Regions from separate parts of the Jejuibacter calystegiae genome, predicted to be linked through region 1. Evidence: predicted binding sites of a transcription regulator. Region 1 holds the regulator's gene; each other region holds the start of a gene.
The links. The regulator PurR, encoded in region 1, represses purine synthesis genes. The targets are predictions, from matches to a motif close to CANGCAAACGTTTGCNTG.

Region 1 (3,120 bases):
CCAGCCCAACCAGCACCAGCATACCGGTAATAAAATCCGGCGAAGCATGAGTCACCCGCTGCAACACTGGCGAAATATAGGTATAAAGCGTAAACATCGCCCCCGCCCCCAGAACCGTGGTCAGCAACGCCATCAGTACCTGAGGGCGCATCAGTACCCCCAGCTCGCGCTTCACGTCCGGACGATCGCCCGCGCCGCCCGCAGGCAGCGACAGCCACAGACTTAACATCGCCACCACGCCAAGACCGGCGGTGGCCAGGAAGGACATACGCCAGCCAATGGCGCTACCCAGCCAGGTTGCCGCTGGCACGCCGCCGATATTGGCGATGGTCAGCCCCATAAACATGGTGGCGACCGCGCTGGCCTGCTTCTCTTTGGGGACCAGACTCGCCGCCACCACCGAACCCAGCCCGAAGAAGGCACCATGGTTAAGGCTGGTGATAATCCGGGAGGCCAGAAGCCAGCCATAGCTGGGCGCCAGCGCCGACAGCACATTACCGACAATAAAGATTCCCATCAGAAACAGCAGCGCACTGCGTCTGGCACGATGTGACAGCAGCAGCGTCATCAACGGCGCTCCCACCATAACGCCAATCGCATAAGCGCTGATCAGCATACCGGCCACGGGGATGGAGACGCCCACCCCATCGGCGATAACAGGCAGCAGCCCCATGGGCGAAAATTCTGTTGTTCCTATACCAAATGCCCCAATGGCCAGCGCCAGTAAGGGGAAATTAAATTTCATTGTTATTTCTCCGGTAAATTCGGGAGACAGCTTCCACCAGGGCGGAACTCACTGCTGCCGGAAATCGTCAGGCGGAGAATAATGACAGTCTGCGGAGGAAAGTTAAAGACGTGTTAAAAGCAAAAGGCTGTTGCGCAAATAGCAATAATAGAAAGGCCCGGATACGCAACGACGCGCATCCGGGTCGGGGATTAATGCAGTACGGCAGTCAGTGCGCCGCACACAATCACGCCGAGCGCGATAATAGTGGTGACCAGCGAGTATTTCAGTTCGGTACTCATGATTTTCTCCTGTGCTTTTTTCCATATTAGCGTAATGACTGATTCATTTTCCCACAAACGCCCCTGAAAATCCTGTATCAAGTGGCCCTGAATGCAGATTTCCTCTTCCACTTTTAGCAAAGATAGGACAAAATCCCCGGCTAACGTGTTTTTACGCCGTCCGGTAATGCCCTCCTCCCGTCCAGTGTCGCTTCCCCGACATACCTGCAACCTGAAAAGTTGCGCCCCGGGATAAGTCCAGGCAAACGATTAACCGGCCGGTATTCAAGGAGACCAGGAAATGGCCGGGAGTGACGACTGATGGCAACAATCAAAGATGTGGCAAAGCGGGCAAACGTCTCCACCACTACGGTGTCGCATGTTATCAATAAAACCCGCTTTGTCGCGGAAGAGACCCGTAATGCGGTATGGGCCGCCATCAAAGAGCTGCACTACTCGCCCAGCGCCGTAGCCCGCAGCCTGAAAGTGAATCACACTAAAACCATCGGGCTGCTGGCCACCAGCAGTGAGGCCCCCTACTTTGCGGAAATTATCGAAGCCATAGAGAAAAGCTGCTTTGATAAGGGCTATACCCTGGTGCTGGGCAACGCCTGGAACAATCAGGAGAAACAGCGCGCCTACCTGTCGATGATGGCTCAGAAACGCGTCGACGGCCTGCTGGTAATGTGCTCGGAATATCCGGAACCGCTGCTGGCGATGCTCGAAGAGTACCGCCATATCCCGATGGTGGTCATGGACTGGGGCGAAGCGAAAGCTGATTTCACCGACTCGGTCATCGATAACGCCTTCGAAGGCGGCTATATGGCGGGACGCTACCTGATTGAACGCGGCCATCGTGATATCGGCGCGATTCCCGGCTCTCCGCACCGCAATACCGGCGCAGGCCGCCTGGCAGGCTTTAAGAAGGCGCTGGAAGAAGCGCGCATCAAACTGAATGAAAAGTGGGTGGTGCAGGGCGACTTCGAGCCGGAATCCGGCTACCGCGCCATGCAGCAGATTCTGTCTGTCCCCCAGCGCCCCACGGCAGTATTCTGCGGCGGCGATGTGATGGCGATGGGCGCCCTGTGTGCCGCCGACGAAATGGGGCTGCGGGTGCCCCAGGATATTTCGATTATCGGCTACGATAACGTGCGCAACTCCCGCTACTTTACCCCGGCGCTGACCACCATCCACCAGCCCAAGGACTCACTGGGGGAGACCGCCTTTAATATGCTGATTGACCGTATCGTCAATAAGCGCGAACAGTCCCGCACCCTGGAGGTTCACCCGCGCCTGATTGAGCGCCGCTCGGTGGCCGATGGCCCGTTCCGCGACTATCGCCGCTAAGTACCACTATCGCCGCCAGGCACAGGGGAGCCCGCTCAACCGGGCTCCTTCAGCCACTCCGCATTCAGCGTTTCGCTATCCCCCAGATAATCCAGCAGCCAGCCCAGCACCGGTGAGTCTTCGTTCTGGCGCCAGCTCAGACAGCAGGCGGCATCCGGAAAGCGATTCTCCAGAGCCAGCGCTACCCACTGACCGCTTTTTATCCGCGGTTGCGCAACGTGGGCTGGTACCATGCCGACACAGAGCCCGGCATCCAGGCACTCTCTTGCCGTCTCCCAGTCCGGCACCACCATGCGCCGCTGGTTATCCAGCAGCCAGGTCGTACGCTTGGGTAGTGAGCGCGAGGTATCTTCCAGGACCAGCGACGGCCAGCGTCGCAGTCGTTCATCATCCAGCGCCCCCTCCGCTACCGCCAGCGGATGACCGGACGCCACCACGCAATGCCAGCGCAGCATCCCCATATCCCGAAAGGCGTAACGGCCACCAACCGGTACTGCCCGGGTGGCGCCGATCGCCAGCTCTACGCGCCCGTCCTCCAGCGCGTCCCATACGCCGTTAAACACTTCACGAGAAACCCGCAGCTCCACATCGGGGAAATGGCGGTAGAAATCCAGCACCAGTTGGCGGGTACGCGCCGGTTTAACGATGTTATCCACGGCGATGGAGAGCTGCCCGCGCCAGCCGTTGGCAATCTGCTGGCAGCGCTGACGGGTGGAGAGCATTTTTTTGATAACCTCCCGTCCTTCGCGCAGAAAAAAGGCCCCGGCC
Region 2 (3,120 bases), 1.2 Mb from region 1:
CAGCAGCACGTTCTTGTCACGGAACTCAGCGCGGTTGGCATTGAGCTTACGACGCACCGACTTACGGCGCTGCTGCTGGCCAGGCATGATAAAGGTGCGACCGACATAGCGGTTTTTCACAAAGCCCTGGCGATAGGGTTTATTGAGGATCCGCGCAATCTCCAGCGCGATATCGCAGGAGGTTTCCGGAATAGGGATCACCACATCAATATCCAGATCTTCCCACTCGCGGGCGATCTTCTCACCCAGCTTGCGCCCCATACCCACCCGCGCACTGTAGACGGAGATTTTGTCCAGGAAGGAGTCCGGCCGTGCAAAGTAGACATACTCGAACAGACAGGGCGTGGTAGTGGGATTTTCCGCACACTGACGGGTATAGAGCTGCCCTTTCTCGGTGATGTAGACAGCCTCACCAGAGGCCACATCACGCAGAAACTCAAAGCCCAGGGTATCCAGCGCCACGCTTTCGGAGGCCACCATATACTCGGTACGGCCATCGCCCACATCGCGCTTGCCCAGCACCAGCGGGCGGATACCGTTAGGATCGCGAAAGGCCACCATGCCGTGACCAATAATCATCGCCACACAGGCGTAAGCGCCGCGAATCTGCTGATTAGTGGCGGCTACGGCCGCGAAGATGTTGTCCGGATCCAGCGGGTAGTGGCGGAAGTTATCCAGCTCGCTGGCAAAGATATTGAGCAGGATTTCAGAATCGGAGGTGGTATTGATATGGCGACGCTTCTCTTCAAACAGCATCTTACGCAGCTCGTGGGCGTTGGTCAGATTGCCGTTGTGCGCCAGCGTAATCCCGTACGGAGAGTTAACGTAGAAAGGCTGGGCTTCAGAGGCGCTGGAGCTGCCGGCGGTGGGGTAACGGACGTGACCGATTCCCATGTTCCCCTGCAGCCGCTGCATATGGCGGGCTTCAAACACATCATTCACCAGACCGTTGGCCTTACGCAGGCGAAAACAGTTGTTCGCATCGATGGTGATGATGCCTGCGGCATCCTGCCCGCGGTGCTGAAGCACCGTTAACGCGTCATAGATCGACTGGTTTACCGGCATTACACCGGCGATACCGACAATACCGCACATGTTGTCATTCCTCATTAAGCCGCAACCCCGGCGTGGTTACCGGGGCAAGAAACTTGACGAGCTTTGCAGATAGTCAAAGAACCATCTGATGATGAAACTGAATTGTGGGATAAGCTGCGACTTCTGCCAGTCTTCGCTCTTCGCCATACCGGTGAAAGAGTCCAGGAAGAAGAGGATGGCGGAGACAATCAGCACGCCCCTTAAGGCGCCGAAGCAGACCCCCAACACTCTGTCCGTTCCGGACAGGCCGGTCTTTTCGACCAGTTGGCCTATCACGTAGTTCACGACAGCACCGACGATAAGCGTGGCGATAAACAGTATCGTTATCGCTATCCCATTACGAACCAGTTCGTCCTCAAAGCCTGTGAACCAGGTTGCCAGGTAAGTGTAGTAGTGGCTCGCGACAAAGAAAGCGCATCCCCAGGTAACCAGCGACAGCGCTTCGCGCACAAACCCGCGGACCAGGCTTACCAGACAGGAAAAGCCGATGACCGCAATAATGGCGTAATCAATCCAGACCATATTCGTTCCGTACCTACTTGCCCTGACATCCTGTTCGGGGCGCATTCTAACAGAAAAAGAAAACGTTTGCGTAGCGGTTTCCTTCGCATCGCAGAAAAGAAAAAGTGGGCAAAAAACGTTCAACCGCTGATTGCCCACTCCACCACATTTCGCCGTTCCGGCTTGCCCGGCGTCGGTTACGGACTGTAGTTCATCACGACACCGCTCAGGCCTGAAAGACTCTTCAGCTCACCGAGGGAGGATTTCAGTTTATCCTTCGACGCATCCGGTCCAACCAGAATGCGGGTAATTTTGCCCTGTACCGGCGTGGACGGAATAGTGTACACCCGGTAGCCAGCGCCGCGAAGTTTAGCCACGATTTCGCTGACCTTATCGGCGTTCTTCAACGCCCCCAGCTGTACCACGTATGCCTTACCCACCGGCGGTTTTTCCTGCTGAGCGGGTTTAGCAGGTTCAGGCGCAGGCTTCGGCGCTGGTTTCGGCTGCTCGCGCGGTTTCACCGGCTCAGGCTGTACGACCGGTTCCGGCTCGCTGACTTGCGTCTCGGTACCGCCAGACAGCCGACGGGTATCCACCGTCGGCGTGGCGCTGCTGGCGCGGACCTCTTCGCCCGCCCCTTCCGGCGGCTGCGCCGGAAGCGCGGCGCCGGCATCCGGCAGCATATCCGGTTCATCGCTGTCCCCCGGTCTGGGAACCAGGGGAATGGCGGCAAACTCATCCTGATAATGCTTTTTCTGCCCGTCCAACAGACCTGGCAACACGATGACGCCCAGCGCCACCAGCACGATAGTGCCTACCAATCGGTTCTGAAACTTACTCGCCACCTCGTTTCACCGCCTCCATCTCTTCCATTACGTGGGCTACCGTGTGGAAAGAACCACACACCAGCACCGTATCCTGGGGCCGGGCCTCACCCAGGGCGGCGTGCCACGCCTGTGCCACGCTATCAAAACATTGCCCCTTACCGAGGTGCTCAATCAGCTGCTGCGCCGTCGCACCGCGCGGCCCCTCCAACGGAGCACAATACCAGCTATCCACCATCGGCTCCAGACAGGCAAGCGTACCGGCGATGTCCTTATCGTGCAGCATTCCCACCACCGCCAGTACCCGCCCTTCACGCGGCAACGTCTTCAGGCGCCCGGCCAGATAAGCCGCTGCATGGGGATTATGGGCCACGTCAAGAATCACCCGCGGCGACTCGCCGACCTGCTGGAAGCGGCCCGGCAACATTGCCTGGCGTAGTCCTTCGCGAATGGCGGTCTCTCCTACCGGAAGATGACTGGCGCGCAGCGCCGCCAGCGCCGTGGCGGCGTTGGGCTGCGGCACAAGGGGCTGCGGTAGCGCTTCCAGCACGCCTGCGGCATCGCGATAGCGCCAGGTATCGCCGGTCACTTCGTAATCCCACTCCACCCCGCGGCGGCGCAGCATTGCGCCCTTTTCCCGGGCCACTTCGCTAATGGTTTCCGGCATATCCGGCTCCCCCACCACCGCAGATTTATCGGT
Region 3 (3,120 bases), 420 kb from region 1:
GTGGGCAGCGTGGATAGCGATGGCTATCCCTGGGCTTCGCTGCTGGTAGGACCGCCGGGCTTTGCCGATGCCGGTCATCCTCAGTATCTCAATCTGACATTACCGCAAGCGCAGCGCGATCCTGCGGATCCGCTATGGCAGAACCTGAGCCATAACCCGCGGCTGGGACTGCTGTTTATCGATCTTAACAGCCGCCAGCGATTGCGGGTCAACGGGCGCCTTAACAGCCTGACCCGCGGCGATCTGGAGCTGTTTGTCTGCGAAGCCTATGGTAATTGCCCGAAATATATTCAGCAGCGGCGGGTGGTGCATGCCAGCCTGGCGGAACCCGATGAATCCCCACAGCGCGGTAAAGGGTTGAACGATGAACTACGGGCGTTTATCCACGGCTGCGACACGCTGTTTGTGGCCTCTGACTGGCCGGAAAGCGGCTGTGATGTTTCGCACCGCGGCGGCGCGCCGGGCTTTGTTCGGGTGGAGCAGGGGAATCGACTGCGGATCCCCGACTATCCCGGCAATAACCTGTTTAATACCCTGGGCAACTTCATGTTAAACCCCAAAGGAGGGATCTGCATTCCGGATTTCAGCCACTCCCGGCTGTTGCAACTGACCGGCGATGTGACCCTGAATCTGGACCAGAATTTCTGGGAATTCGAGGTGCGGGAGTGGCTGTGGCGCACGCTTCCGGCACGCCTGAGCTGGTCTGAGCCCCAGGCGTCGCCGTTTAATCGCGCCGTGGAGTAACGCCGCTACAGGCGGGCGTACTTATCCAGCACCCTCACCAGTTGGGTCACAAAACCATATTCGTTATCGTACCAGGCGACGGTTTTCACCAGTTGCAGTTCGTCGGTTTCCGTTACTTCGGTCTGGGTCGCGTCGAACACTGAACCGAAGTGGCTGCCAATAATATCGCCGGACACCAGCTCTTCATCGGTATAACCGAAGGCGTCATTATTTTCGGTCGCCTTTTTCAGTGCGGCGTTTATTTCATCCACGGTGACTTTTTTATCCAGAATCGAGACCAGTTCGGTGACCGAACCGGTTTTTACCGGCACCCGCTGGGCGTGACCCTTAAGTTTACCGCTCAGGGCCGGTATCACCAGCCCGATAGCCTTAGCCGCACCGGTCGTGTGCGGAATGATATTTTCAGCCGCGGCCCGCGAAGCGCGCAGATTCTTGCCGCGCGGTCCGTCCACCAGCGCCTGGGTGCCGGTATAGGCATGAATGGTGGTCATAGTGCCCAGTTTGATACCAAAACTGTCGTTCAGGGCTTTCGCCATCGGCGCCAGGCAGTTGGTGGTGCACGACGCTACCGAAAGCAGCTTATCGCTGGCGTCCATGGTGTCGTCGTTGACGTTAAACACCACGGTTTTCATATCACCGGCAGGGGCGGAGATCAGCACCTTCTTCGCTCCGGCATCCAGATGGGCCCGGGCTTTATCGGCTGAGGTATAAAAGCCGGTGCTCTCCACCACGATATCTACCCCAAGCTCCCCCCAGGGCAGTTTTTCCGCCTCTTTGACGGCAAATACGGCGATCTTTGTGCCATCGACAATCAGGGCGTCGTCGCTGTAGTCAACGGACCACGGGAAATGGCCATAGTTAGAGTCGTGCTTCAACAGATAGGCAAGGACTTCGGGGGAGGTCAGATCGTTAATCGCGATAACCTGCCGGTCCCCCGGCACTTCAAGCAGCCGACGCAGCACCAGACGCCCGATGCGCCCAAACCCGTTAATGGCAATCTTACTCATCAGGGACTCCTTTGCGGGAAGGTTGTTTAAACTCACTAAGTGATAGTTCAGGTGATGGCATGCCGCAAACGCAGGGGGTGCGGGATCAATTAACTCGCTGATTGCCCGAGAAACTTAATGTGAAGCCCGTCTCTGAAGTTTATTCTTAGGTCGGAATTCAGGAAAAAGGATGGGTTATGCAAGGTAAATTCTCCTCACTGCAGATTGGCCTGCACTGGCTGGTGCTGCTGCTGATTGCCATCGCTTATTGCGCCATGGAGTTTCGCGGCCTGGCGCCGCGTGAGTATCGTCCGGTGTTTAAAGCGTTTCATTTTGCCAGCGGACTGATGGTGCTGATTCTGATGGTGGCACGGCTGGTGCTGCGTGCCACGCGGCCCACACCGCCGATTGTGCCGAAACCAGCGGCCTGGGCGACGGGCCTGGCACACCTGGGGCACAGCGCGCTGTACCTGATTTTTCTGGCGTTGCCGGTGCTGGGCTTTTTGGTGATGTACGACAAAGGCGAGGCCTGGAGCGTACTGGGGATCCCCATGCCCCATGCGGCAGACCTGAATGAGGATCGCCGCCAGAGTCTGAAAGATCTTCATGAGCTAATTGCTAACATCGGCTATTTTGTGATTGCCCTTCACGCCGCCGCCGCGCTGTTTCACCACTATATATGGCGCGACAATACGCTGCTGCGTATGATGCCGCGCCGCCGCGATAGCGAATAAACGCCTGGTGCCGGAGCTGTCCGGCGCCGTTTTATCATCTACGCTTTCCTCCAGGATTAGGCTGCGCTTTATCGGTGATTGCTCACGCATTGCGTTTTTGCGGCGTACAATTTTTGCTGATGATGTGGATATCACCGTCTGATAATTCATAGGGGAAATATGAAGCCTGTTGTAAAAAAACTTCTGTGCTGGGCCGTGCCGGTTGCAGCACTGACAATTGGTGTACCGCTGGTTCAGGCGGCGCAGCAGTCAGAGGCTCAGGCGGCGGTTCAGCCGCCGTCGGTTGAAAAATCGGTCTTACCTGCGGAACATGGCCTGACCGAGGCTGCAGAACAGTACCGGCTTATTTATCCTTCCGTGAGCGGGGTAGATGGTAAAACACCGCGCCGGGACAGCGCTGCGGTGTTTATCCCCAGGGGGCCGATGCCGAAAGGGGGCTGGCCGGTGGTGGTCTGGGCTCACGGTACCGTTGGTGTTGCCAACGACTGTGCGCCTTCGCTTAATCCGCGTACCGTCAGGGATAGCCAGTATCTGAACACCTGGCTGTCGCTGGGGTTCGCTATCGTCGCGCCGGACTATGCCGGTCTGGGCTCCGGGGGATTACACCATTACCTTAACGCCAGGGCCGAAGCCTGGAGCGTGCTCGATGGCGTTCG

Region 2: a site for PurR is predicted at 1,673-1,690, ahead of cvpA (colicin V production protein). Genes of this name have one in related genera too.
Region 3: a site for PurR is predicted at 1,910-1,927, ahead of cybB (cytochrome b561). Genes of this name have one in related genera too.

What each region holds. Positions count from the first base shown of each region.
Region 1 is NZ_CP040428.1:3,563,164-3,566,283, reverse strand. It holds gene FEM41_RS16440 (MFS transporter) at 1-745, opposite strand, end outside; gene cydH (cytochrome bd-I oxidase subunit CydH) at 937-1,026, opposite strand; gene purR (HTH-type transcriptional repressor PurR) at 1,327-2,352, shown strand; gene punR (DNA-binding transcriptional activator PunR) at 2,388-3,120, opposite strand, start outside.
Region 2 is NZ_CP040428.1:4,811,347-4,814,466, forward strand. It holds gene purF (amidophosphoribosyltransferase) at 1-1,095, opposite strand, end outside; gene cvpA (colicin V production protein) at 1,132-1,617, opposite strand; gene dedD (cell division protein DedD) at 1,794-2,441, opposite strand; gene folC (bifunctional tetrahydrofolate synthase/dihydrofolate synthase) at 2,431-3,120, opposite strand, start outside.
Region 3 is NZ_CP040428.1:3,986,272-3,989,391, reverse strand. It holds gene FEM41_RS18440 (pyridoxamine 5'-phosphate oxidase family protein) at 1-744, shown strand, start outside; gene gap (type I glyceraldehyde-3-phosphate dehydrogenase) at 750-1,751, opposite strand; gene cybB (cytochrome b561) at 1,928-2,464, shown strand; gene FEM41_RS18425 (alpha/beta hydrolase) at 2,624-3,120, shown strand, end outside.